DNA from 4 places in the Streptomyces sp. RPA4-2 genome. Region 1 is predicted to be linked to each of the others. Evidence: riboswitches for the same ligand, from Rfam matches in the RefSeq annotation. Region 1 holds a riboswitch; each other region holds the start of a gene.
The links. A riboswitch is a leader RNA that binds a small molecule or an ion and turns the genes downstream of it on or off. The one in region 1 is predicted to bind cyclic di-AMP.

Region 1 (5,612 bases):
CGCACGGAACACATCGAACATAGCGTTCGATTACATTCTTCCGCTTTCCCCCCGTGCCGCCACTGACGCCCCCTGCGTCAGCTACCGCGCATCAACACGGAACCATTCGAGCCTGGACTCCATCCATCCCATCGTGTGACGGACGTCACATCGAGGAGGACGTCAGCCCGCCCGGTGCACCACCGCGTCCACGAGCTCCACCAAAGCCGCCTTCGCGTCGCACTCCGGCAACGGAGCCACCGCGGCCCGGGCCTCCTCCGCGTACCGCACGGTGTCCCGCCGCGCCTGCTCCAGCGCCGGGTGCGCCCGCAGCCGGGCCAGCGCTTCGGCGTGCCGGTCGTCGTCCGTGAGGTCGGAGTCCAGCAGCTCGCACAGTGCGATGTCCTCGGCGAGACCGAGCCGCTCCGCCCGCTCCCGCAACCGCAGCACCGGCAGCGTGGGAATGCCCTCGCGCAGATCCGTCCCGGGCGTCTTGCCCGACTCGTGCGAGTCGGACGCGATGTCCAGCACGTCGTCCGCCAGCTGGAAGGCCACGCCCAGCCGCTCCCCGTACTGCGTCAGCACGTCCACGACCGTCTCGTCGGCCCCGGACATCATCGCGCCGAACCGGCACGCCACGGCGACCAGCGAACCGGTCTTGCCGCTGAGCACGTCGAGGTAGTGCTCGACCGGGTCCCGCCCGTCACGCGGACCCGCCGTCTCCAGGATCTGTCCGGTGACCAGCCGCTCGAACGCCTCGGCCTGGACGCGGACGGCCTCGGGCCCGAGGTCGGCCAGCGTGTGCGACGCGCGCGCGAAGAGAAAATCGCCGGTGAGGACCGCGACCGAGTTGCCCCAGCGGGTGTTCGCGCTGGGCACCCCGCGTCGCGCGTCGGCCTCGTCCATCACGTCGTCGTGGTACAGCGTGGCGAGATGGGTCAGTTCGACGACCACGGCCGAGGGCACGACACCCGGCGCGTAGGGGTCACCGAACTGCGCCGCGAGCATCACGAGCAGCGGACGGAACCGCTTCCCGCCGGCCCGCAGGAGATGCTGCGCGGCTTCCGTGATGAAGGGGACCTCGCTCTTGGTGACTTCGAGCAAGCCCTCCTCGACAGCCGCCAATCCGGCCTGGACATCGGCTTCGAGAGCCTGGTCCCGCACGCTCAGCCCGAACGGCCCGACGACGGTCACGAGAGGTTCTCCTGTCTGCTGACGATCACATGGCGAACTCGGTCGATCATTCGGTCGATGACACGGTTTGTCGATGTGTCGCTGCCATCACTCAAGTCAGCGTATCCGGTCACGTTTCGATCACCACGAGCGCCCACCGTCCCCACTGTCGACTTCCTCCCGACTTCCCTCTCCCCCGGCGTCCGATGCCCCCGAGAGGCAGGCGGCCCCACGCAGTCCCACGTCTGGGCGGCGGCCTACCACGAACGGTATGTTCCTGATGGGCCGGTATGGCAGTAGATAAACCGAATCACCCGTGAGCACCGAGAACAGCATGTACACCCGTACGGCGTTCCCCTACGAGACGACTCACGAGGACGTCTGGATCCCTCCGGCGGACGGCACCCGGCTGTACGCAGGCCGCGGGACTCGCCCACGTCGCCCGACCGCCGACCCCGCGCACGCCGGCCAGGTGATGTGGCGCGACATCCGGGTGAACCGCCCGGAGACGGTGGACCCGTTCATCCATACGTGGCTGTCGCGCCCGGCCCAGGACGCGTACGGGGGCGACGGCGGCGTCCACGGGGGCGGCTCCGAACCGTGCGGCCGTCCCGGCGGTGGGCGGTTGGCGCGACCCGCAGCGGGTTGGCACGACCCGCCGCGCGACTCGGTACCGCGCCTGATCCAGAGCCTCCCGCCGGGCCCGGTGCTGCCGGAGCCCTTTCCGCGCCCCTACGTCATGGACGCGCGCCCACCAGCGACGACCTGCGCCTCCCTGCCCGGCCGCCGGGTGGGCGTCACCCCCTGGTCCTCCCCCTTGGTCACCCCCGTCGCGTACGCGCTCCGGGGTGCGCCGGTGCTCGGGCGCTCCCCTCAGCACACCGGCGTGGACGCGGGTCGCTTCCGCCCCGGCGGAGACGACGCGGACCTGCCGCCGGACCACCGGGAGGGTCGGGGCCGGGTGATCGCCCCGGTGTGCGACGCGGCCCTTGACGGCGCCTCGACCCTGGTCACTCGGGGTGCCCCGCACCTGTCAGTGCGCGACCGCCGTGATCGGGCGGCCCCCTCGAAGCCGAGCACTACGGAGAACGTACGTTTCGACCTGACCGCCATCGGCTGCGCCGTCCCGCCCGGCCGTCACGCCCCTTCCTCCCTCTGCCCCTCTCCTCCTCCTACCGGCCCTGGCTTTGGCCAGAGCCGGGCCCGGAGGCCGACTTCACCTGCACCCGTCGGCCAGTTCCCTCGAACGCACGTTGCAGGCAGGGGAGTTCGACCCCGCGATCACACGAAGCCGTCCCCGCCACTGCGGCACCCGTGCCCGTCCGGACGGCCTCGACCACACGGAGGGCGCGCGGGGGGCGTACTCCGTCCGGGAAGCCGGACCTCTGAGCACCCGCGCCCGCTCCTCCCGGTCGATCCGTCCGCGTCGTCCGGGACCGGCCTGGGACGCGCGGGGCGAGTCCCGCTCCGAAGTCACCTGCGGCACAAGGGACTTCACCCTCCAGCGAGCTGGACCCGCGAGGGCGGCGACGAGGTGGCCTCCATCGGACGCGGAGGCGGCGGATCCCACTCGCCGCGGGCCGAAGCCCCGGCAGCCTCCTCGGCGGCCCCGCGGGACAGAGCGTGGACCGGTGAATCCCTGACGGACCCCGGCGAGGGACACCCGCCCGCTCTCGCGGACGGGCAGGAGAGGGTCACGCGCTTCGGCATCACGCGGGCGGATGCCCCGGACAGAACCAACAGGGGCCACACGGCCCGAAGTTCAGCCCTCATCCCGGCCCGAAGCGGCACGCACATCCCGAACACCGGCCCTACGGACTCCACTTCAGGGCCGCCGAGGGCCGGCTCCCCACGGCGACCCCTGCACAGACCCGTCCGTACGAACGGTGCGCACGGCTCCGACCAGGGGCTCAGCGGCCTTTTATTCGCGCCTTATATGCCCGACTTGCCGCCATTGCCGCTTTATTCCTGCCGGATCGAGTGAGTTGGGTCACGCGCGAAGGTCATCCACCTCGCGAGCCCGTCCAGCGACTACCCGTTTGCATAAGCCAAGTTGAGCGAAGCATTCCGGATTAATCGGGCAATTCATCCGCCCTTATGTCCTGGTGAAAACGATCTACACCGCGACATCAAGGCTTGTTTCGGACATGTGCTCTCGCATACCTTCACGTCACTCCGGACGGACCGCCCAATCCTGCCGCCGACCGGAACCACACCCGACCACACACGCACGGCAGGAGCGGGGGACCCAGGTAAGCCGCCGATCCGAAGTTCGGAACGGCTAGGGGTGAAGTCGCACTCACCGTGCGGCCGGGCAGCTCCCGCCCGAACCCGACAGCTCACCTCGCAGGCGCCGGAGAGGAAACACGTCATGGCCGCAGCAGGTAGACACTGCCACCCGAAGACTCGCAGCACCCTCGTTCGCGGCATTCTCGCTGCGGGCACGGGCGCGGCGGTACTCGCCCTCCCGCTCCTGGGCGCCACCTGCGCACAGGCCGCCACGGGCGCCTCCGACGTCCAGCTCGTCACCTACAAGGTGGTCACGGGCGACACCCTGGCCAAGATCGCGCGGGAGTACCCCTCCAGCGGCGGCTGGAAGAAGCTGTACGAGGCCAACAGCGCGGTCATCGGCCCCAACCCGTCGGCGCTCCGCCCGGGCCTCACCCTGACGGTCGGCACGAAAACCGTCCAGAACGCCACAAAGTCGGCAAAGGTCACGGCGGCGGTCGCCAAGACCACGAAGTCCACGAAGTCCACGACCACGGCGGCCAAGACCACGGCGGTCAAGACCGCGACCACCGCCGCCGCGAAGACGTACACGAACGACCTCGACGGCTGGATCAAGCAGTCGCTGGACATCATGGCCAAGAACGGAATCCCGGGCACGTACAACGGCATCCACCGCAACGTCATGCGGGAGTCCTCCGGAAACCCCAAGGCCATCAACAACTGGGACTCCAACGCCGCCGCCGGTATCCCCTCCAAGGGCCTGCTCCAGGTCATCGACCCGACGTTCAAGGCCTACCACGTGCCCGGCACGTCCATGGACTCGTACGACCCGGTCGCGAACATCACCGCCGCCTGCAACTACGCCGCGGCGAAGTACGGCTCGATCGACAACGTCAACGGCGCCTACTGACCGGACGCCACGAGACCGGGGTGCCGGACCGGACTTCCGGCACCCCGGGAAGCCAGAACGACGGGCGACCGGGGCAACGGGGGTCCGTAGCCCCGGGTAGTCGGGGCCACGGGTAACCAGGGCCACGGGTAACTGGGACCACGGCTTACCAGGGCCACGGGTTACCAGGGCCACGGCGCGGAGAGCGGGAACAGCCGCTCCAGCACCACCGCGATCCCGTCGTCCTCGTTCGACAGCGTCACCTCGTCGGCCACCGCCTTGAGTTCCGGGTGGGCGTTGGCCATGGCGACCCCGTGGGCGGCCCAGTCGAACATGGGGATGTCGTTGGGCATGTCACCGAAGGCGATGGTGGCTTCGGAGGCCAGCCCGAGATGGGCGGCGGCGAGAGCAAGGCCCGTCGCCTTGGTCACCCCGCATGGCTGGAGTTCGACCGTGCCGGGCCCCGACATGGTGACGGTGGCCAGGGAACCCACCACTGCCCTGGCCGCCGCGGCCAACTCGTCGTCGGACAGCAGCGGGTGGCGCAGCAGCACCTTGCTGATCGGCTCCGTCCAGAGGTCGTCGCGGCGCCCGACCCGTGCCGCGGGAAGCGTCGGGTGCGGCATCACGTAGCCGGGCTCGATGAGTGTCAGTCCGTCCACGCCGTCCTGGTCCACCGCGGCGTACAGCAGCCCGACCTCCGCCTCGATCTTTCCGAGCGCCGTCTCCGCGAGTTCCCTGTCCAGGGTCACCGACCACAGCAGACGGTCCTCGCTCGCGTCGTAGAGCTGCGCCCCCTGCCCGCACACCGCCAGTCCCGCACCACCGAGTTCACCGAGGAGCGGGCGCACCCTCGGCGCCGGGCGCCCCGTCACGACCAGATGGCGGGCGCCCGCCTCCACCGCCCTCGCCAACGCCGCCCGGGTCCGGTCGGAGAGCGTGTCGTCGCCGCACAGCAGCGTTCCGTCCAGGTCAGTGGCGATGAGTGAATATGCAGTCGGAGCGGCCATGATCCGAAGAATACGGATCCGACGACTCATCGGCCCGGCGTGAACCGGACGACGTCCGGTATCCCGTCAGCAACGCCGTTCACCGCACGGGCCACGCGCGCCCGACGACGTCACACACACTCCGATCCGCCGTGCCGGGCGCCCGAGAGCGCCGCGACACCGGCTTCAACACCCGCCGTGGACAGGCACGTTACGGAACGCGCACGGCCGGTCACCTCTCGGTGGCGTCGGGGCCGTGGCCCCCGCCACCGCCCCGCCCGCCGGACACCCGACGCCGTACGCCGCCTCAACCGTGAGCCGCCGCCAAGTGCCTGGCCAATCGCGGCGAAGCG
Region 2 (5,612 bases), 880 kb from region 1:
CCTCGCTCGCGTTCCTGCGGCACCGGGGGCGCAGCGGCCGTGCGGGCGCCGATTTCGTCGTACGGGAGCGGGAGCTGCTCCACGAGCTGTGGCACCGCAGGGAGGTCGCCCGCCCCTCCCTCGCGTACGCGGCACGGGTGACGGCCCCCGCCGTCCCGGTACCGCCGCCGCGGCCCGCGTACGGCCCCGGGTACGGCCCCGGCTACGGCTACGGCTACGGCTACGGCTATGTGCCGGTGCAGCCGTCACCCCGGGACGGACGGCCGTACCCGGACCCGACAGCCGCCCGCCCGGTGTACGGCCCCTACCGGCCCTGAGCGCAGGGCTCAGGCCGACGCCTCCGTCAGACGTGCCACTTCGTCGTCCTTCAGCGTGAGGTCCGCGACCGCGAGCAGCTCCGGAAGCTGTTCGACGGTTCGTGCGGAGGCGATCGGGGCCGCGACCGTGGGCCGGGCGGCGAGCCAGGCGAGGGCGACGGTGGCGACCGAGACGTCATGGGCGTGGGCGACCTCGTCGAGGGCGTCGAGGACACGCGGGCCGCGCTCCGTCTCGAGGTGCTTGCGCGCGCCCTCGGCCCGCGCCGAGTCGACGGTCGTGCCCGGACGGTACTTGCCGGTGAGGAAGCCGGAGGCGAGGGCGAAGTACGGGACGGCGGCCAGTCCGGTCCGGGAGGCGACCTCCTGGAGCGGGCCCTCGTAGGTGTCGCGCGAGACGAGGTTGTAGTGGGGCTGGAGGACGGTGTAGCGCGCGAGGCCCTCGCGGTCGGAGAACTCCAGGGACTCCGCGAGCCGTTCGGCGGAGAGGTTGGAGGCGCCGATCGCCCGGACCTTGCCGGCCCGTACCAGCTCGTCGAGCGTGCCGATGATCTCCTCGACCGGGACCGAGGTGTCGTCGAAGTGGGTGTAGTAGAGGTCGATGTAGTCCGTGCCGAGCCGGCGCAGTGACGCGTCGGCCGCCGCCCTGATGGTGTCCGGGGCGAGCCCCTTGTACTGGGGATGGGCGCCGGCCTTGGTGGCGAGGACGACATCGGAGCGGTTGCCGCGCGCGGCGAACCACTTGCCGATGATCGTCTCGGACTCGCCGCCCCTGTTGCCGGGGACCCACGCCGAGTAGCTGTCGGCGGTGTCGACGAAGTTGCCGCCCGCGGCCGCGTACGCGTCGAGGACGGCGAAGGACTGCGCCTCGTCGGCGGTCCAGCCGAAGACGTTGCCGCCGAGGGCGAGCGGGAAGACCTCGATATCGGAGGAACCGAGCTTGCGGAGAGGAGTCATACCCCATTTCAACAGTCGTACCGGACGACCGCATTCCGCACCCGCCGTGCTCGTGGCGGGCGCTGGATCAGGGGTTGATGCCCTTGCTCTGCAGCCACGCCATCGGGTCGATCGCGTCGCCGCCGCCGGGGTGGACCTCCAGGTGGAGGTGCGGCCCGGTCACGTTGCCGGTCGCGCCCACCCGTCCGATGACGTCGCCCGTGCCCACCTTCTGCCCCACGCTGACGCTGATGGACGACTGGTGGCAGAACCACAGTTCCGTGCCGTCGTCGAGGGTGAGGATCGTGCGGTAGCCGTACGAGCCGGCCCAGCCCGCCTCCGTGATGGTGCCGCTGTGGACCGCCTTGATCAGCGTGCCCGTGGGGGCGGCGAAGTCGAGGCCGGTGTGGTAGCCGGAGGACCACATGGAGCCGGCGTCACCGAAGCGGGAGGTCAGGGTGTACGAGGAGGTCGGCAGCGAGTAGCTCTTGGCGAGCTTCGCGAGGCGCGCGGCCTCGGCCTTCTGCTTGGCCTCCGCGTCCGCCTTCTTCTTCGCGGCGGCTTCCTTGGCCTTGGCCTCGTCCTGCTGTTCGGCGGCCAGCGCGACCGCCTTCTTCGCGGCGGCGGTCTCGGCGGCGGCCTGGACCGCGCTGTCGACCTGGTCCTGCTGGGACTCGGCCTGCTCCATGATGCGGGCCCGCAGCGCCTCGCCGGCGTCCGCGTTGCCCTGCGCGGCGTCGGCGCTGGTGAGACCGGCGCCGGTGAGCGGGGTGGAGGAACCCTTCGGCGTGCTGGAACCGCCGTCGGACATCAGGGCCTTGGCCGACTGGGTGACCGAGGAGAGGTCGGGCAGCGAGATCGACACGGGCGGCTTGCCGGGCGCGGCGGTGGCGATGCCACCCGCGCCAACGGCGGCCAGGACACCGACGCCGAGGACGGTGGAACTGCGGGCGAGCCCGCCTCCGCGCTGCTTGGAGACGCGGTGCCGGCCGCGGACGGGAGCGACGGAATCCGCGGTGGGGTTCCACTCCTCCCAGGGGCCCTCGTCGTCGCCGCGGGAGTAACCGAAAGTCTGGGTGTCGTTCGGCGCGAACGAAGTGGGCTGGGCAGGCCGGTTGGACGCCACGTGGGCGCGCTCCTTTCCTTCCTTCTCGCCTACCGGGTTAGCTGACGGGTTCGGAGCAGGAAGGTCTCCTACGCGCGTCAACCCACGGTGTCTCCACCGTGAAAGACGCTCGATTCACCCCAAGTTGGTGGTTCCCCGGTTCCCTCGCGGGATTCGGCGCGTGCGCACGGAGCCGTCTCTTGTGACGGCTGGGACGACCGCGCTGCGTTATCGAACGTTAATAGACTCGGGTACCGGATTCCAAGCCGTTCGTACGGATCATTAACCACTCTTGGCCAGGACTTACGGGGCATGAGCGGGGGAAAACGGGCGAGTTGACCCGCCCTCCCGCACGCACCTGTTTTTGACCGTGTGTCAGTTGTTACGCGGAGGAGTACCATCCGCTACCCCTCGTGACAACGATCAAGGAACTCCGTCGCCCGCGGGGGACGCCGCACGGCGAGCAGTGCCATGTCGTCCGCGAGCGCGCCGCCGGTGTGCCGGCCGACCCCCGCCGCGAGCTCGGCCAGCAGGGCGTCCGGGTCGCTGAAGGTCCGTCCCGCGAGCCGCTCGGCCGGATCGTAGAAGTTCCCGCGGCCGTCACGCGCCTCGGACAGACCGTCCGTGTGGAACAGGAGCGTGGAGCCGGGCGGGAAGTCCGCCGTAACCGCGCGGTCGGGCCAGGAGCCCAGCTCGCCCATGCCGAGCGGCAGCGCGGGGTTCGTGGCGGCGAGCGTGAACAGCGTGCCGTCCGCGTGCAGGAGCAGCGGTGACGGATGGCCGCGGTTGACGATCCTGACCACGTCGCCCCCGTGCGGGATCTCCGCGAGGACGGCCGTGGTGAAACCCTCGAAGGCGTCCAGGTCCTCGCGCCTGGTGCCCTCGCGGGCCAGCGCGCGTTCCAGCCGCTGCGCGACCGCCTCCAGCGCCGTCTCCTGCTCGGCCGCCTCCCGGAACGCCCCGATGACCACCGCGACGGCGGCCACCGCGCCCATGCCCTTCCCGCGGACGTCGCCCACCACCAGCCGTACGCCGTGCGGGGTGTCCTGCACGGCGTACAGGTCGCCGCCGATGAACGCGCCCTCCTGCGCGGCCTCGTAGCGTGCCGCGACCGCCAGGCCGCCGATCCGGCCCTCGGGTTGCGGCAGCACGGCGCGCTGAGCCGCCTCGGCGATCTGGCGGGCCGAGGCGAGCCGTTCGTCCGAGCGGCGGACGAGGATGTTGATGAGGACGGCGAGGACGACGACGGTCGCCACCGTGGCGACCTCGGTGATCGCGCCGATCCCCATGTGGAGGCCGAGCCTGAGGCGGCATGCGAGCAGCGCGGCCAGCGTCATGGCCCCCGTGAGGAGGGTGCCGCGCAGCGCGAAGATCGGCGCGGCGACGAGCGGGGCGGCGGTGAAGAGCGGTGCCGCGGTGAATCCGGGCGGGGTCAGACAGTCGTAGACCACCGCGACGACGACGAGCAGGAACGGCAGCGCCCGCACCAGGGTCCAGGCGTGCGAAATCCGGCGAGGGTCCGGGTCCGGCGACGGTTCGTCCCCCAGCCCCGGATCGGGCACGGGGCCGCCGGACCGCCGTCCGCCCGACCGGCCGTAGGACCGTCCGGCCCGCCGCGCACCTCCTCGCTGCCCCACCCGTCCAGGTTTCCCGGACCGGGGGGAGGGGGCCAGCGGTGTGGACCGACCGGGGGACGGCCCTTGCTTCCGTACGGGCGTGTCGAAGAAATCAGGGACCGGAAACACCAGGGACCGGAAACACCAAGCACCGACAACACCAAGGCGCCCTAGAACACCAAAACCCGGAAACGCCAAAGGCCGGAACTCGTGAATCCGAGTTCCGGCCTTGGCCTTGAGTAGCGGGGACAGGATTTGAACCTGCGACCTCTGGGTTATGAGCCCAGCGAGCTACCGAGCTGCTCCACCCCGCGTCGTTGAAACCAGTGTACGCCATGTTCGACCCCCCGAGCACACCCGTTCACGCACGCCCCACGACCAGGTCTCTTCTCCTCCGGATCCCCTGCGATTCCGCCCCGCTCGCGACCGTCCACGACCGGGCACCGGCCGCCGGAAGCCCCTCCGTCAGGCGGCTCCGAGAAGATGCCGGTTGGGTGCCGTGGCCCGCTCCTCGAACTCCGGGAGCACGACGACGTCCGCCCCCGCGGCCACCAGCAGCCCGTTGCCGTCCGCGCCCGCCACGAAGGTGTCCGGCTCCCGCCAGGCGGTCACCACCCTGCGCACCCCCGCGTCGAGGATCAGCCGGGCGCAGGGTGCGGGCCGCGAGGCCCGCCGGGCGCACGGCTCCAGACTGCTGTAGACGGTCGCGGACGCCAGCCGCGGATCCCCGGCGGCGATCTTGGCGAGTGCCGCCTCCTCGGCGTGCGCGACGGGGTCGCCCCCCTCCCGCGAGTGCCCGCGGGCCAGCTCGGTGCCGTCCGCGGCCACCACCACCGCGCCCACGCTGAACGCCGTCCTCGACGGCGGGCACAGCGCGGCCAGCTCGCACGCCACCCCCAGCCAGTGCCGGTCCGCCGCGGAGGCGAGCGCACCGGTGCCGGGGGCCGTGGGGACGTAGCGGATGAGGACGACGTCTCCCACCGCCCGTGTCTCCACCAGCCGCATCCGTCCGGGCGGGTATCCCCCGGGCCCGAACAGCCGTGGCGCGTCCGCCTGTCCCACGAAGAGCGGCGCGACGGCGAGCTGGAGCTCGTCCGCCAGGCCCTGCCCCATCAGCTGGGTGTGCACCCGCCCGCCGCCCTCGACCATGAGACGCCGCACCCCCCGTACGTCATGGAGGTGTTCGAGCACGGCGCGCCAGTCCAGCTCGGCCCCCGTCGCCACCACGTCGACGGCCGGACCGCGCAGGACCTCGGTGGCCCGTACGGCCCCCTCGTCCGTGGTGTAGACGATCTTCTCGCCGCCCGTGTGCCAGAACTGCGCGTCCGGGTCGAGGTCGCCGGACCCGCTGACGGTGACCTTCAGGGGGTAGGCGGGGCGGCCCGCGGCGACCCGGGCCGCCCGCCGCTCGGCGGAGTTGACCAGGAGCCGGGGATTGTCCGAGCGGATCGTGCCCGCGCCGACCAGGATCGCGTCGCTGGACGCCCGCACCTCGTCGACCCGGTCGAAGTCGGCCGGACCCGAGAGCAGCAGCCGTTCGGGGCCGGTGTCGTCCAGGAAGCCGTCGAGGGAGACGGCGGCGGACAACAGGACGTAGGGATGGGGCATGGGACGCTGCCTCCGGCTCCGAGCTCTGCGCTC
Region 3 (5,612 bases), 2.3 Mb from region 1:
CGCCGTACAGGGCCTGGGCACCATGGGCGGAGCCACGGCGCGCTTCCTGGCGCGCGCCGGTCTCACCGTCGTGGCCGTCGCCGACATCAAGGGCACGATCGAGAACCCGGACGGACTCGACGTCGACACGCTGCTCGCGGCGAGAGACGCCTACGGGACGGTGGACCGCTCGGCGCTGCGCCCGGCCGACCGTGAACTTCCGGCCGACGCCTGGCTGTCGGCCGGCGCGGACGTCCTGGTGCCCGCGGCGGTCTCGTACGCGATCGACACCACGAACCAGGCCCGGATCACCGCCCGTTGGATCGTGGAGGCGGCCAACATGCCCGTCCTGCCCGAGGCGGAGGACCTGCTAGCCGCGCGCGGGGTCCTCGTGCTGCCGGACGTCGTCGTCAACTCCGGTACGAACGCCTGGTGGTGGTGGACCCTCTTCGGTGACATCGGCGCGGACGCGGACGAGGCGTTCGCGTACACCCGGCGCTCCATGCGCGCTCTGATCGACCGGATGCTGGCCCGCGCGGAGGCCGACGGGACGACGCCGCGGGCCGCCGCGCACGCCATCGTCGCCGACCGACTGCCGGTGATCGCGGAACGGTTCGGGTGGTACCGCTGACCCGGAACCGGGCCTCCGTGGCCGGGCTCCCGGGCTGAACTCCCGCGCCGGGTTTCCTGGCCGGACTCCCTCCGGGCTCCCGCCGAGACCCCGCGTGCTCCCGTCCAAGCCACTTACGCGCGGCCTGAGTTCCTGGTGTCCGGGGGGACAGGCCGTGTCCGGATCGGCCATCGGTTCGTCGTCCGACCCGGGCGAGGCACTAGGGTTGCCGCGTGGCAAGGGTGCGGTTGAGCGTGGCGGAGCGGCGTCAGGAGTTGCTGCGGGCCGCCATCGGACAGATCGAGGCACGGGGCGTGGCGGCGGTACGGATCGCCGACGTCGCCTCGTCGCTCGGCGTGAGCAACGCGTTGGTGCTGTATCACTTCTCCACCAAGGAGAAGCTGGTCGCGGCCGCGTTCACCCATGCCGCCGAGGACGACCTCGCCCATCTGCGCAAGCTGCTCGGGCGTCGTACGTCCGCGCTGCGACGGCTGCGCGCGGCCGTCCGCTGGTACGCGCCGACCGGCCAGGCCAAGGGCTGGCGGCTGTGGATCGAGGGCTGGGGCGCGGCCCTGCGCGAGCCCGCGCTGCGCGAGGTCACCCGTGATCTCGACACGCAGTGGAAGGCCGCGATCACCGAGGTCATCGCGGAGGGAGTGGCCGGCGGCGAGTTCCGGTGCCCGGATCCCGCGGGGGCCGCACTGCGGCTGACGGCGCTGCTCGACGGGCTGGCGGTGCAGATGACCGCCTATGCGGGCGCGGTGTCGCGGGCGCGGGCCCAGGAGTGGGTGGACGACGCGCTCGCACGGGAGTTGGGTCTCGACCGGGCGGCCCTCACGGCGGCGTTGCGCTGAGGCGCCCGCCCCGGCGCACCGCCGCCCGGGGCAGCCGCCCCCGCGGTCCCGCCCGTCGGCCGCCCGATGTGTCACCCCGCTCAGGCGACGGACCCGATGCGCAACTTGATGTCGTCCGGCGAGAGGCTGCCCTTGGCCGCCACGTGGTCGCCCGAGGACTCCCCACGCAGCCTTCGTCCGATCCACGGCACGAGGTACTCGCGTGCCCAGTGGATGTCGTCGCGCCGCACCTCCAGCGTGCCGCGGGGCGGCAGGGGAGGCCAGGGCTGGTCCGGGTCGGCGGGCACGTCGAGGCCGAGGACCTGGCCGGCTCGCAGCGCGACCCTGGTGTGGCCCTCCGGAGACAGGTGCAGGCGGTCGCCGTCCCAGGCGCGCCGGTCCTGGATCGTCTTGAGGGACCACAGGTCGAGGACGGGACAGCCGTAGCGGTCCGCGATGGCCCGTACATGCCCGTTGTACGTGGCGATCTTGCCGCGCAGGTGCTTCAGCACCGGGACGCCGCGGGTGTCGAAGCCGGTCGTCACCATGACGGAGCCGACGGCGGAGGTGAGGTCGGCGACCGCGCGCTCGAAGCGCTCCGCGACCTCGTCGGGGTCGGTGCCGGGCCGGATGATGTCGTTGCCGCCCGCGCAGAAGGAGACCAGGTCCGGGGCGAGTTCCTTGGCCCGCCGGAGCTGGTCGTCGATGACCTGGTCGAGCAGCTTCCCGCGCACGGCGAGGTTGGTGTAGGTGAAGTCGCCTTCCGGCTGCCGGTCCGCGAGCAGTACCGCGAAACGGTCCGCCCAACCGACGAAGGCTCCTTCGGGGCCGGGGTCGCCGACGCCTTCGGTGAAGCTGTCCCCCACCGCCACGTACGACCCGATCACCGCTCTGTTGTCACTCTTCGAATCGTCTGCCACATCGAGCCATGATTCACCTTGGGATGTGAGCTACGCGACCGTAGGAATGGGTTGACGGGTGGTGAGATAAGCCACTCATAAAGAATGGCCGAAATCCGGAATAGCGCTCTCTCAGGCGTGGTTGAACAGCCACCACGCCTGGAAGCCCGTGATCCGGAAAGGGCGCCGGCCGCGGCAGTGACGGGACGCCGAGGGCCGGACCCCGTGGAGCGTGGGGTCCGGCCCTCGGGACGTGTGGGGGCGTCAGGCGACGACGACACCGTGGGAGCGCAGGTACGCGACCGGGTCCACGTCCGAGCCGTAGACGGGGGTCGTGCGGATCTCGAAGTGCAGGTGCGGACCGGTGACGTTGCCGGTCGCGCCGGAGAGGCCGAGCTTCTGCCCCGCGGTCACGGTCTGCCCCGCCGAGACGGAGAGGGCGGACATGTGGGCGTACTGCGAGTACCGGCCGTCGGCGTGCTGGACGACGACCTGGTTGCCGTACGCGCCGCCCCAGCCGGCCGAGACGACGGTGCCCGCGGCGACGGACCGGATCGTGGTGCCGGTCGGGACCACGAAGTCCACACCGGTGTGGTAGCCGCTGGACCACATGCTGCCGGGCACCTTGTAGCCGGTGCCGATGGTGGCTCCCTCGACGGGCAGGGTGTACCCCGCGTCGGCGGTCTTGGCCGCGGTGGCCGCTTCGACGGCGGGCCGCGCGGCGCCGGCCGTGGCGCTCTGCCCCTCGATCGTGAGCTTCAGACCAGGACTGATGTGCGCCGGATCGCCGCCGACGACCGCGCGGTTGTCGGCGTAGAGCTTCTTCCAGCCGCCGCTGACGTGCTGCCGGTCGGCGATCTTCGCGAGCGTGTCACCGGCCTTCACGACATAGGTCTTCGCCGTGGACTTCTCCGCGGCGGTTCCGGCAGGCGCGGAGACCGTCGTGATCTTCTGCACGGCGGACGGGACGGCGGTCACCGGGGCCGCCGCATGGGCGCAGACGGCGCCCATCAGCGGCAGTGCGAGCGCGGCACCACCGGTGCCGACCACGGCGATCGAGCGGGGCAGACGCAGGAATTTGGGACGACGGTGCTTACCCTTCGCGGGCATGGCGCATTTCCTCTCCGGCGCCTGCGAGGTGAGCTGTCGGGTGCGGACTGGAGATGTCCGGCCGCGCGGCAGCGCGGCTGTACCCCTAGCCGTTCCGAAGACCGGAACAGGCGCGATACCTGTGGGTCCCCCGCTCCTGCCGTGTACGGGTGAGTGTGGATTCCGGGCGGCGGCAGGATTGGGCGTCCGTCCGGATTGAGGGCGAACGTAAGCGAGGGGGGAGGGCGTCGACAACTGTCCGCGATCCCCATACGCACCCCTTTCTTGATCGATGTCCTGATTGACCGTCACCCTCCGTGCGCGGGGACCCCTTCGACCCGGCGATCCGCCGGGCCGCGCGGGCATCCCGGGGGGAGAAGGTCGCAACGCATCGTCACGCATATGACGCTGCTCACGCACGTCACCCCATAAGGCCACATTCCAGGACGAGTTGCACTCAATGCATCATTTCCACCAAAACGGTCATATGCCACTGAATCGGATGACCGGTGCATCGAGATCCCCACACGGTCCCGCGGCCCGCCGCGCCGACCCCTCCGTCGTTCCGCGGCCGCGCGAGGACGAGGGTCGTGAGGTGCTCCGGCACGGACGTCATCAAGGCCGCCCACCTCGGAGGCAGCGCCCGTGGACGACTCATCGCCCAAGGTACCCATGTCGTATCGTCGGGAGGCGATTCCCGTCGGCGAGCAACGAGGAGCGGTGCCGACGGCCCTATGGGAGGAGCCCCCGTGACGCAGCAGGTCCCGTCGACCGAGCCGGAGCTGGCCGGAGTGCGCAACTTCCGAGACGTGGGCGGCCTGCCCACCGTGGACGGCCGGCGGGTACGGTCCGGGCGGCTGTTCCGCAGTGGCCACCTCGCGCACGCCACGAAGGAGGACGCCGCGTTCCTCTCCTCCCTCGGACTGCACACGATCTTCGACTTCCGCAACGCCTCGGACCAGAAACTGGAGGGACCGGACGTCGAGCTGCCCGGCGTACGGAACGTGAATCTTCCGCTGACCGACCCGGCCGACGGCAGCGAGTTCTGGAAGATGGTCCGTGACGGCGAGCTCGACCAGCTCCGTGCCCACCTCGGCGACGGCAGGGCGGCGGACCGGATGATCGGTTCGTACCGCACGATCATCACCGAACGCACGGCGGAGCACTCCCGGGTGCTGCACGCCCTGGCCGAGGACAGCGTGCCCGCGCTCATGCACTGCGCGGCGGGCAAGGACCGCGCGGGGCTGTCCATAGCGGTGACGCTGCTCGCCGTGGGCGTCGAGCACGACGCCATCGTCGCCGACTACCTGGAGTCGAACACGCGCCACCGCCGCTACAAGGTGCACCGCAACGGCACCTCGGACACGGCCCGCTCCCCCGAGGTCATGGAGCTGCTCAGCCCGCTGTTCGACGCGCGGGCCGAATATCTGACGGCGGCCTTCGAGACCATCGAGGAGACCTGGGGCGGCGTCGACGGCTATCTGGAGCAGGCCCTGCGTCTCACGCCCGAGCTGCGGGACCGGCTGCGCGACAGGCTCCTCGACTGACGTCCACGGGCCGCGCGGCTGTGCGCCGCGCGGCCGTCCGCCGGGCCTACTGGTTCTGCGCCCCCAGCGTGAACAGCAGGTAGATGAAGGCCGCGAAGAGGTGGCCGACGGCGACGTAGATGATCAGCCGCACCCACAGCGCACGGGGGAACTTGTCCTCCATGGACCGCCGGGGGCCGGGCTCCGTGGGTTCCGCGGGTTCCGTCATGACGTCTCTCCCAGGGTCGGGTGCGCCGTCGCCGGGCCGAGGCACAGCGCGGCGGCGGGGCTCTGCAGCAGGGTGTGTACGAAGAGGAGATCGGCCCCCGCCTGGTCGGCGGCGGCTATGCGGTGCGGGGTCAGCGAGTCGAAGTGCGCGCTGTCCCCGGGCGCGAGCACCTGCGTGGTGTCCCCGAGGCGCAGCCGCAGCCGCCCCTGGAGGACGTGGAGCCACTCCTCGCCGGGATGGACGCGCACGATGTCGCCCTGGGAGCCGTAGGGGACGTGCACCCGCAGTGCCTGCATCCCGCGGCCCGGGGAGCCGGCCTGCCAGTAGGTCCAGCCGCCCGCCGCGGTCGGCTCCATGTCGGCGGCCCGGACGATGGCGTCCCGTTCGGCGGCCCTCTCGCCCAGCAGCTCCGAGACCGTCGTACCGTAGATGCGGGCGAGAGCGAGC
Region 4 (5,612 bases), 1.4 Mb from region 1:
CATCGCGATCGCCTCGTCCCCCAGCGGGTTCACCCCGGGGCCCGCCGCCAGGGAGTGCGCCACCAGGACGTGCAGGCACTTCACCCGGTCCGGCATGCCCCCCGCGCTCGGGAACCCGGCGAGCACCTCGATGGCGTCGCGGCGCGCGATGTAGTCCTCGTGGGCGGCCCGGTACGCGGCGGCCAGCTCGGGGTCGGTGGCGAGACGGTCCGTCATCTCCTTCATGACACCGTTGGCCTCAAGCGTGCCGATCGCGGAGGCCGCGCGCGGACACGTCAGGTAGTACGTCGTCGGGAACGGCGTCCCGTCGGGAAGCCGGGGCGCCGTCTCCACCACGTCCGGCGCACCGCAGGGGCAGCGGTGCGCGATCGCGCGCAGCCCGCGCGGCGGGCGGCCGAGCTGCTGCTTGAAGGCCTCGACGTCCGCGTCGGTCGGCTCGGTCCGCGGGGTGGGCGGCGGGGGCGTTTCCATGCCTGTGCTCAAGTCACTTTCTCTGTCGTTTCACCGGTCCGTGTCAGCTCACCGGTCGGAGCGGTCGGACTTGTCGACGCCGTCCCAGACGTTGGCGTACCAGGGGCGGGCGTCCGCCCCCCGGTTCGTCCGCGACTGCTTCACAGCGTCCGGGTCGATCACGACGTATCCGGTTTCACCCGGCATCACATAGTGCAGCCGTTCGCGGATCCGCTGCTCCGCGTACGCGTCGTCCTGCCAGCGCGCCTTCAGGTCGCGGAGCTGTTCGACCCGGGCGCGGGCCCGCTCCTGCTGCCGCTGCAGATCGGCGATCTCGGCGCGCTGGGACACGTACTGCCTTATGGGGTACGCGAGGGCCACGATCAGGGAGCAGACGACGAGCGCCAGCAGCGCGGCCCGGCCCGTCAACCGCGAGCGCCGGGCCTGACGCTTGGTCTGGGAGCGGTAGACCCGGGCCGCCGTCTGCTCGCCGAGCAGCCGCAGCCGGGTCGCGGTGGAGAACCGGTCCCGGTCCTTCACGGCCATGTCCCCGCCTCCCCTTCACACGTGCGGACGTCCCCGCACACGGTACGGGACCGGGTACGGGGACGTACGTGCGACTGGCTAAGCCTTAACCCTGCCGGGGTCAGCCCTTGAAGCGCGGGAAGGCCGAGCGGCCCGCGTACACCGCGGCGTCGTCGAGGATCTCCTCGATGCGCAGCAGCTGGTTGTACTTGGCGACACGGTCCGAGCGGGCCGGGGCGCCGGTCTTGATCTGGCCGCAGTTCACCGCGACGGCCAGGTCGGCGATGGTGACGTCCTCGGTCTCGCCGGAGCGGTGGGACATCATGCACTTGAAGCCGTTGCGCTGGGCCATCTCGACGGCGTCCAGGGTCTCGGTCAGCGAGCCGATCTGGTTCACCTTGACGAGCAGGGCGTTCGCGGAGCCCTCCTCGATGCCGCGGGCGAGGCGCTCGGGGTTGGTGACGAAGAGGTCGTCGCCGACGATCTGGACCTTGTCGCCCAGCTTCTGGGTGATGACGTTCCAGCCGGCCCAGTCGTCCTCGTACAGCGGGTCCTCGATGGAGACGAGCGGGTACGCCGCCACGAGCTCCTCGTAGTACTCCGTCATCTCGGCGGCCGAGCGGGACTTGCCCTCGAACTCGTACTTGCCGTCCTTGTAGAACTCGGACGCGGCGACGTCGAGGGCGAGCGCGATCTGCTCACCGGGGACGTAACCGGCCTGCTTGATGGCCTCGAGGATGAGGTCGAGCGCGGCGCGGTTCGACTCCAGGTTCGGGGCGAAGCCGCCCTCGTCGCCGAGGCCGGTGGACAGGCCCTTGGACTTCAGGACGGACTTGAGGGTGTGGTAGACCTCGGCGCCCCAGCGCAGCGCCTCGGAGAAGGACTCCGCGCCGATGGGGGCGATCATGAACTCCTGGATGTCCACGTTCGAGTCGGCGTGCGAGCCGCCGTTCAGGATGTTCATCATCGGAACGGGCAGCAGGTGCGCGTTCGGGCCGCCCAGGTAGCGGAAGAGCGGGAGGTCGGACGCCTCGGAGGCGGCGTGCGCGACGGCCAGCGAGACGCCGAGGATGGCGTTGGCGCCCAGCGAGCCCTTGTTGTCGGTGGCGTCCAGGTCGAACATGGCCTGGTCGATCAGGCGCTGCTCGGTGGCGTCGTAGCCGACGAGCTCCGGGCCGATCTGCTCGATGACGGCGAGGACGGCCTTCTCGACACCCTTGCCGTGGTAGCGGTTGGGGTCACCGTCACGGAGCTCGATGGCCTCGAAGGCACCCGTGGAGGCGCCGGACGGGACGGCGGCACGACCCGTGCTGCCGTCGTCGAGGCCGACCTCGACCTCGACCGTGGGGTTGCCTCGGGAGTCCAGGATTTCCCGGGCTACGACGACGTCGATGGACGGCACGAGCATCTCCTTCTGGGATGTGACGCGGGTACGCGGGCCCGCGGGGCCCGCACTGCACGGTGCCGCGTTCGGCTCCGCGGGATGAGCCTAACCGGCTCGGGACGATCGGCCAGCCGTTCGCCCACGCCTTGAGCAGAACTGAGGGTACATATTGTTCCCCTTCGAAACAAAAAGCCCCGCTCCGGTGCGTACGGGGGAAGACGCACCGGAGCGGGGAGCCCGTGGGGACGGGGGTGGACCCTCATCGGGCCTCCGCGTGGAGACCCTTCCTACGAGAGGCCCGTCATCCGAGAGGACCGTCGGCCGAACGGCCCGTCATCCGAGAGGACCGTCGTCTCAGCTGAGGTGGAGCTGCTGACCCGGGTAGATGAAGTCCGCGTCGTCGATGATGTCCTTGTTCAGCTTGAACAGGTGCTGCCAGCCGCCCTTGACCTTCTTCTTCTCGGCGATCGAGCTGAGGCTGTCACCCTTGACGACCTTGTACTCGCCGTCGCCCTTCTTGACCTTCTTGCCGGTCGGGGTGGAGACGGTCTTCTTGGCCGCCGGGCGCTCGGACGAACGGGAGGCGGCGGTGTCCGTGGACCGGGTGGCGGTGCTCTGCGTGCCGCTGGAGGTGGACGGCTTCGCGGGGGTGGCCGTACCACCGGTGTAGGCGGCGCCGGACAGGCCCGTGCCGCAGGTCGGCCAGGCACCCTTGCCCTGCGCGGCGAGGACCTTCTCGCCGATGGTGATCTGCTGGGACTTGGAGGCCTTGTCGGCGGTGGAGGCGTAGGCGGTGCCGCCGTACGCGGCCCAGGTGGAGGCCGAGAACTGCAGGCCGCCGTAGTAGCCGTTGCCGGTGTTGATCGACCAGTTGCCGCCGGACTCGCACTGGGCGACGGAGTCCCACTCGGAGGCGGTGGCGGCGGAGGCGCTGCCGGTCGCCATCAGCGGAGCGGCGATGGCGACGCCGGTGACACCGGCGAGCGTGGCGACACGAGTGGCCTTGGACGGACGGCGGTGCTTGCCCTTGCTGGAAAACAGCATCGAGTGATCCCCTCACCGACGCCTGCGAGGTGAGCTGTCGGGTTCGGGCGGGTGAGTGCCCGGCCGTGCGCCGTCGGCGCACGTCTTCACCCCAAGCCGCTCCCGGTCAACTACCGGGCGCGGCGCTTACCTTGGGTCCCCCGCTCCTGCCTACGGCGCTTGACGCGTCGACTGTTCCCGTACGGCCGCTGGCAGGATTCGGCGTTGCGACCGTCGGGGCCCGCTGTGGCGAGCGGTGATGACCGTAAGCAGTCGATCGACCGAATTTCAAAGACGATCAGGGCCTTTGAGATCCATCTCTCACTTGCGCCAAACCGGACATTACACAGCGAACCGTGACGTGAACTCCCGCTACTTTTCGCCCGATTCGGCATCAACTGCAAGGCTCTGACCGGGGAGAATGAGGTCCGGGTCGACGCCGACCGTCTTCTCGTTCCCGGCGTAGAGCCCGGCCCATCCGCCTTCGAGGTCAAGGGCGTCGGCGATCGCCGAGAGGCTGTCTCCGGTGCGGACGACGTACGAGCCGTCGACGACGACGCGGGAGGCGCCGGAGTCGCGCGAGGCGTGCCGGCCGGAGGAGTCGTCGCCGCGGCCGTCCACCGCGTCGTCGGTGGAGTTCTCGGCGGCGGTGCCGCCGCGGTGGCGCCCGGCGCCGGTGGTCGCACCCTCGGGCGCCGCCGAAGCGTCGCCGTCCTGGCCCGAGTTGCCCGATTCGCCACCCTTCGCCGTCCGCGCGCCCTCGCTGTCCGTCTCCCGGGCGCTGCCGGACTCCTCGTCCGAGGAGGTGTCCGACTTCGCTCTGTTCCCGGTCTCGCCCGAGGACGAATCGGACCGGGAGTCGGACGGGGAGACGCCGATCCCCAGTGAGTCCGACAGGGAGCCGGACCCGCCGGACGAAGTGGATGAATCGGATGAACCAGATGAACTGGACGAATCTCCGGCCACGCCCGTGTCGACCGAGACCTCGCCGGAGTTCTCACTGAGCCCGGAGAGCGGGCCGCAGGTCGGCCAGGCGGCGAGGCCCTGGTCGGCCAGGACCTTCTCGGCGACGGCTATCTGCTGGGACCGGCTGGCCTCGTCGGCGCTCGGCGCGTACATGCGGCCGCCGTACCTGTGCCAGTTCTCCTGGGTCAACTGCAGTCCGCCGTAGTACCCGTTGCCGTCGTCGGCGCTCCACTGACCGCCGCTCTCGCATTCGGCGACCCGGTCCCATGTGGTGCCGTCGGCCGCGTTCGCGCTGGCGGCACCGAGCAGCGGGATGGCGATCGCCGATCCGGTCACCCCTGCCGCGACGATGAGGGCCGGAGCCTGACGGGGGCGACGATGGCGGCCGTTCCCGGAGAGCATGCGAGAGCCTTTCACGTGACAGCAGGTGACTACGCGGCTGATGAGCCGCGTTGTTGGGTGAACGTAGCCGCACCCGATCACTTGTCACAAGTAGATGCAGCGCAGATCACGTGAAGATCACAGAGTTGAGGGACCATCACCTTTTCGCGGCCGGACCTTCATACTCTGCGGCCACCGCTCCGGCACCCCGCGACGGCCGCACCGCCGACACCGTACGACTGCCGCATCACTGCCGACCGGGGGTGAACTCCACCGGAAGCGTCCGCAATCCGCGCATAATGAGTCCGCCACGCCATCGCAAATCAGCCGAATCGCCCGCTAGTTGGAGGTCCGGCAGCCGGGTGAGGAGGGTGGCCAGCGCGGTCTGTCCCTCCAGCCGGGCGAGTGGCGCGCCGAGGCAGTAGTGGATGCCATGGCCGTAGCCGAGGTGCTGGTTGTCACGGCGGGAGAGATCGAGCGTGTCGGGCTGTGCGAACCGGGCGGGGTCACGGTCCGCGGCCGCGAGGACGACGAGCACGGGGTCGCCGGGCGCGATGTCCTGTCCGCCGATGTGGACCGACTCGGTCGCGAACCGCCACGTGGCCAGTTCCACCGGGCCGTCGTAGCGCAGGAGTTCCTCGACGCCCGTCTCCAGCAGCGCCCTCTCCCCGGCGGCGAGGGAGGTCTGCAGCCGCTCCCGCTGCCCGGGGTGGGTGAGGAGCGCGTACATGCCGTTGCCGATCAGGTTCACCGTCGTCTCGAACCCGGCAAAGAGCAGGATGAAGGCCATGGCGGCGGCCTCGTTCTCGGTGAGGTGCTCGCCGTGGTCGGAGGCGCGGATGAGACCCGAGATGAGGTCCTCGCCGGGCGCGGCCACGTCGGG

Region 2: linked by a shared signal. The riboswitch ahead of HEP85_RS19375 (M23 family metallopeptidase) and the one ahead of HEP85_RS23320 (LysM peptidoglycan-binding domain-containing protein) in region 1 are both predicted to bind cyclic di-AMP.
Region 3: linked by a shared signal. The riboswitch ahead of HEP85_RS33210 (M23 family metallopeptidase) and the one ahead of HEP85_RS23320 (LysM peptidoglycan-binding domain-containing protein) in region 1 are both predicted to bind cyclic di-AMP.
Region 4: linked by a shared signal. The riboswitch ahead of HEP85_RS16970 (transglycosylase family protein) and the one ahead of HEP85_RS23320 (LysM peptidoglycan-binding domain-containing protein) in region 1 are both predicted to bind cyclic di-AMP.

What each region holds. Positions count from the first base shown of each region.
Region 1 covers NZ_CP050975.2:5,334,380-5,339,991, reverse strand. The annotation lists gene HEP85_RS23325 (polyprenyl synthetase family protein) at 163-1,173, opposite strand; cyclic di-AMP (ydaO/yuaA leader) riboswitch at 3,360-3,520, shown strand; gene HEP85_RS23320 (LysM peptidoglycan-binding domain-containing protein) at 3,524-4,291, shown strand; gene HEP85_RS23315 (HAD family hydrolase) at 4,453-5,280, opposite strand; gene HEP85_RS23310 (FAD-dependent oxidoreductase) at 5,567-5,612, opposite strand, start outside.
Region 2 covers NZ_CP050975.2:4,453,967-4,459,578, forward strand. The annotation lists gene HEP85_RS19365 (PrsW family intramembrane metalloprotease) at 1-317, shown strand, start outside; gene HEP85_RS19370 (aldo/keto reductase) at 327-1,271, opposite strand; gene HEP85_RS19375 (M23 family metallopeptidase) at 1,339-2,376, opposite strand; cyclic di-AMP (ydaO/yuaA leader) riboswitch at 2,388-2,545, opposite strand; gene HEP85_RS19380 (PP2C family protein-serine/threonine phosphatase) at 2,760-3,917, opposite strand; tRNA gene HEP85_RS19385 (tRNA-Met) at 4,212-4,285, opposite strand; gene HEP85_RS19390 (dihydrofolate reductase family protein) at 4,437-5,579, opposite strand.
Region 3 covers NZ_CP050975.2:7,593,742-7,599,353, reverse strand. The annotation lists gene HEP85_RS33225 (glutamate dehydrogenase) at 1-610, shown strand, start outside; gene HEP85_RS33220 (TetR/AcrR family transcriptional regulator) at 844-1,443, shown strand; gene HEP85_RS33215 (SGNH/GDSL hydrolase family protein) at 1,524-2,309, opposite strand; gene HEP85_RS33210 (M23 family metallopeptidase) at 2,586-3,431, opposite strand; cyclic di-AMP (ydaO/yuaA leader) riboswitch at 3,435-3,593, opposite strand; gene HEP85_RS33205 (tyrosine-protein phosphatase) at 4,160-4,957, shown strand; gene HEP85_RS33200 (DUF6126 family protein) at 5,004-5,120, opposite strand; gene HEP85_RS33195 (helix-turn-helix domain-containing protein) at 5,162-5,612, opposite strand, start outside.
Region 4 covers NZ_CP050975.2:3,912,634-3,918,245, forward strand. The annotation lists gene HEP85_RS16955 (DUF501 domain-containing protein) at 1-471, opposite strand, end outside; gene HEP85_RS16960 (septum formation initiator family protein) at 520-996, opposite strand; gene eno (phosphopyruvate hydratase) at 1,097-2,383, opposite strand; gene HEP85_RS16970 (transglycosylase family protein) at 2,714-3,403, opposite strand; cyclic di-AMP (ydaO/yuaA leader) riboswitch at 3,408-3,571, opposite strand; gene HEP85_RS16975 (transglycosylase family protein) at 3,755-4,750, opposite strand; gene HEP85_RS16980 (cytochrome P450) at 4,977-5,612, opposite strand, start outside.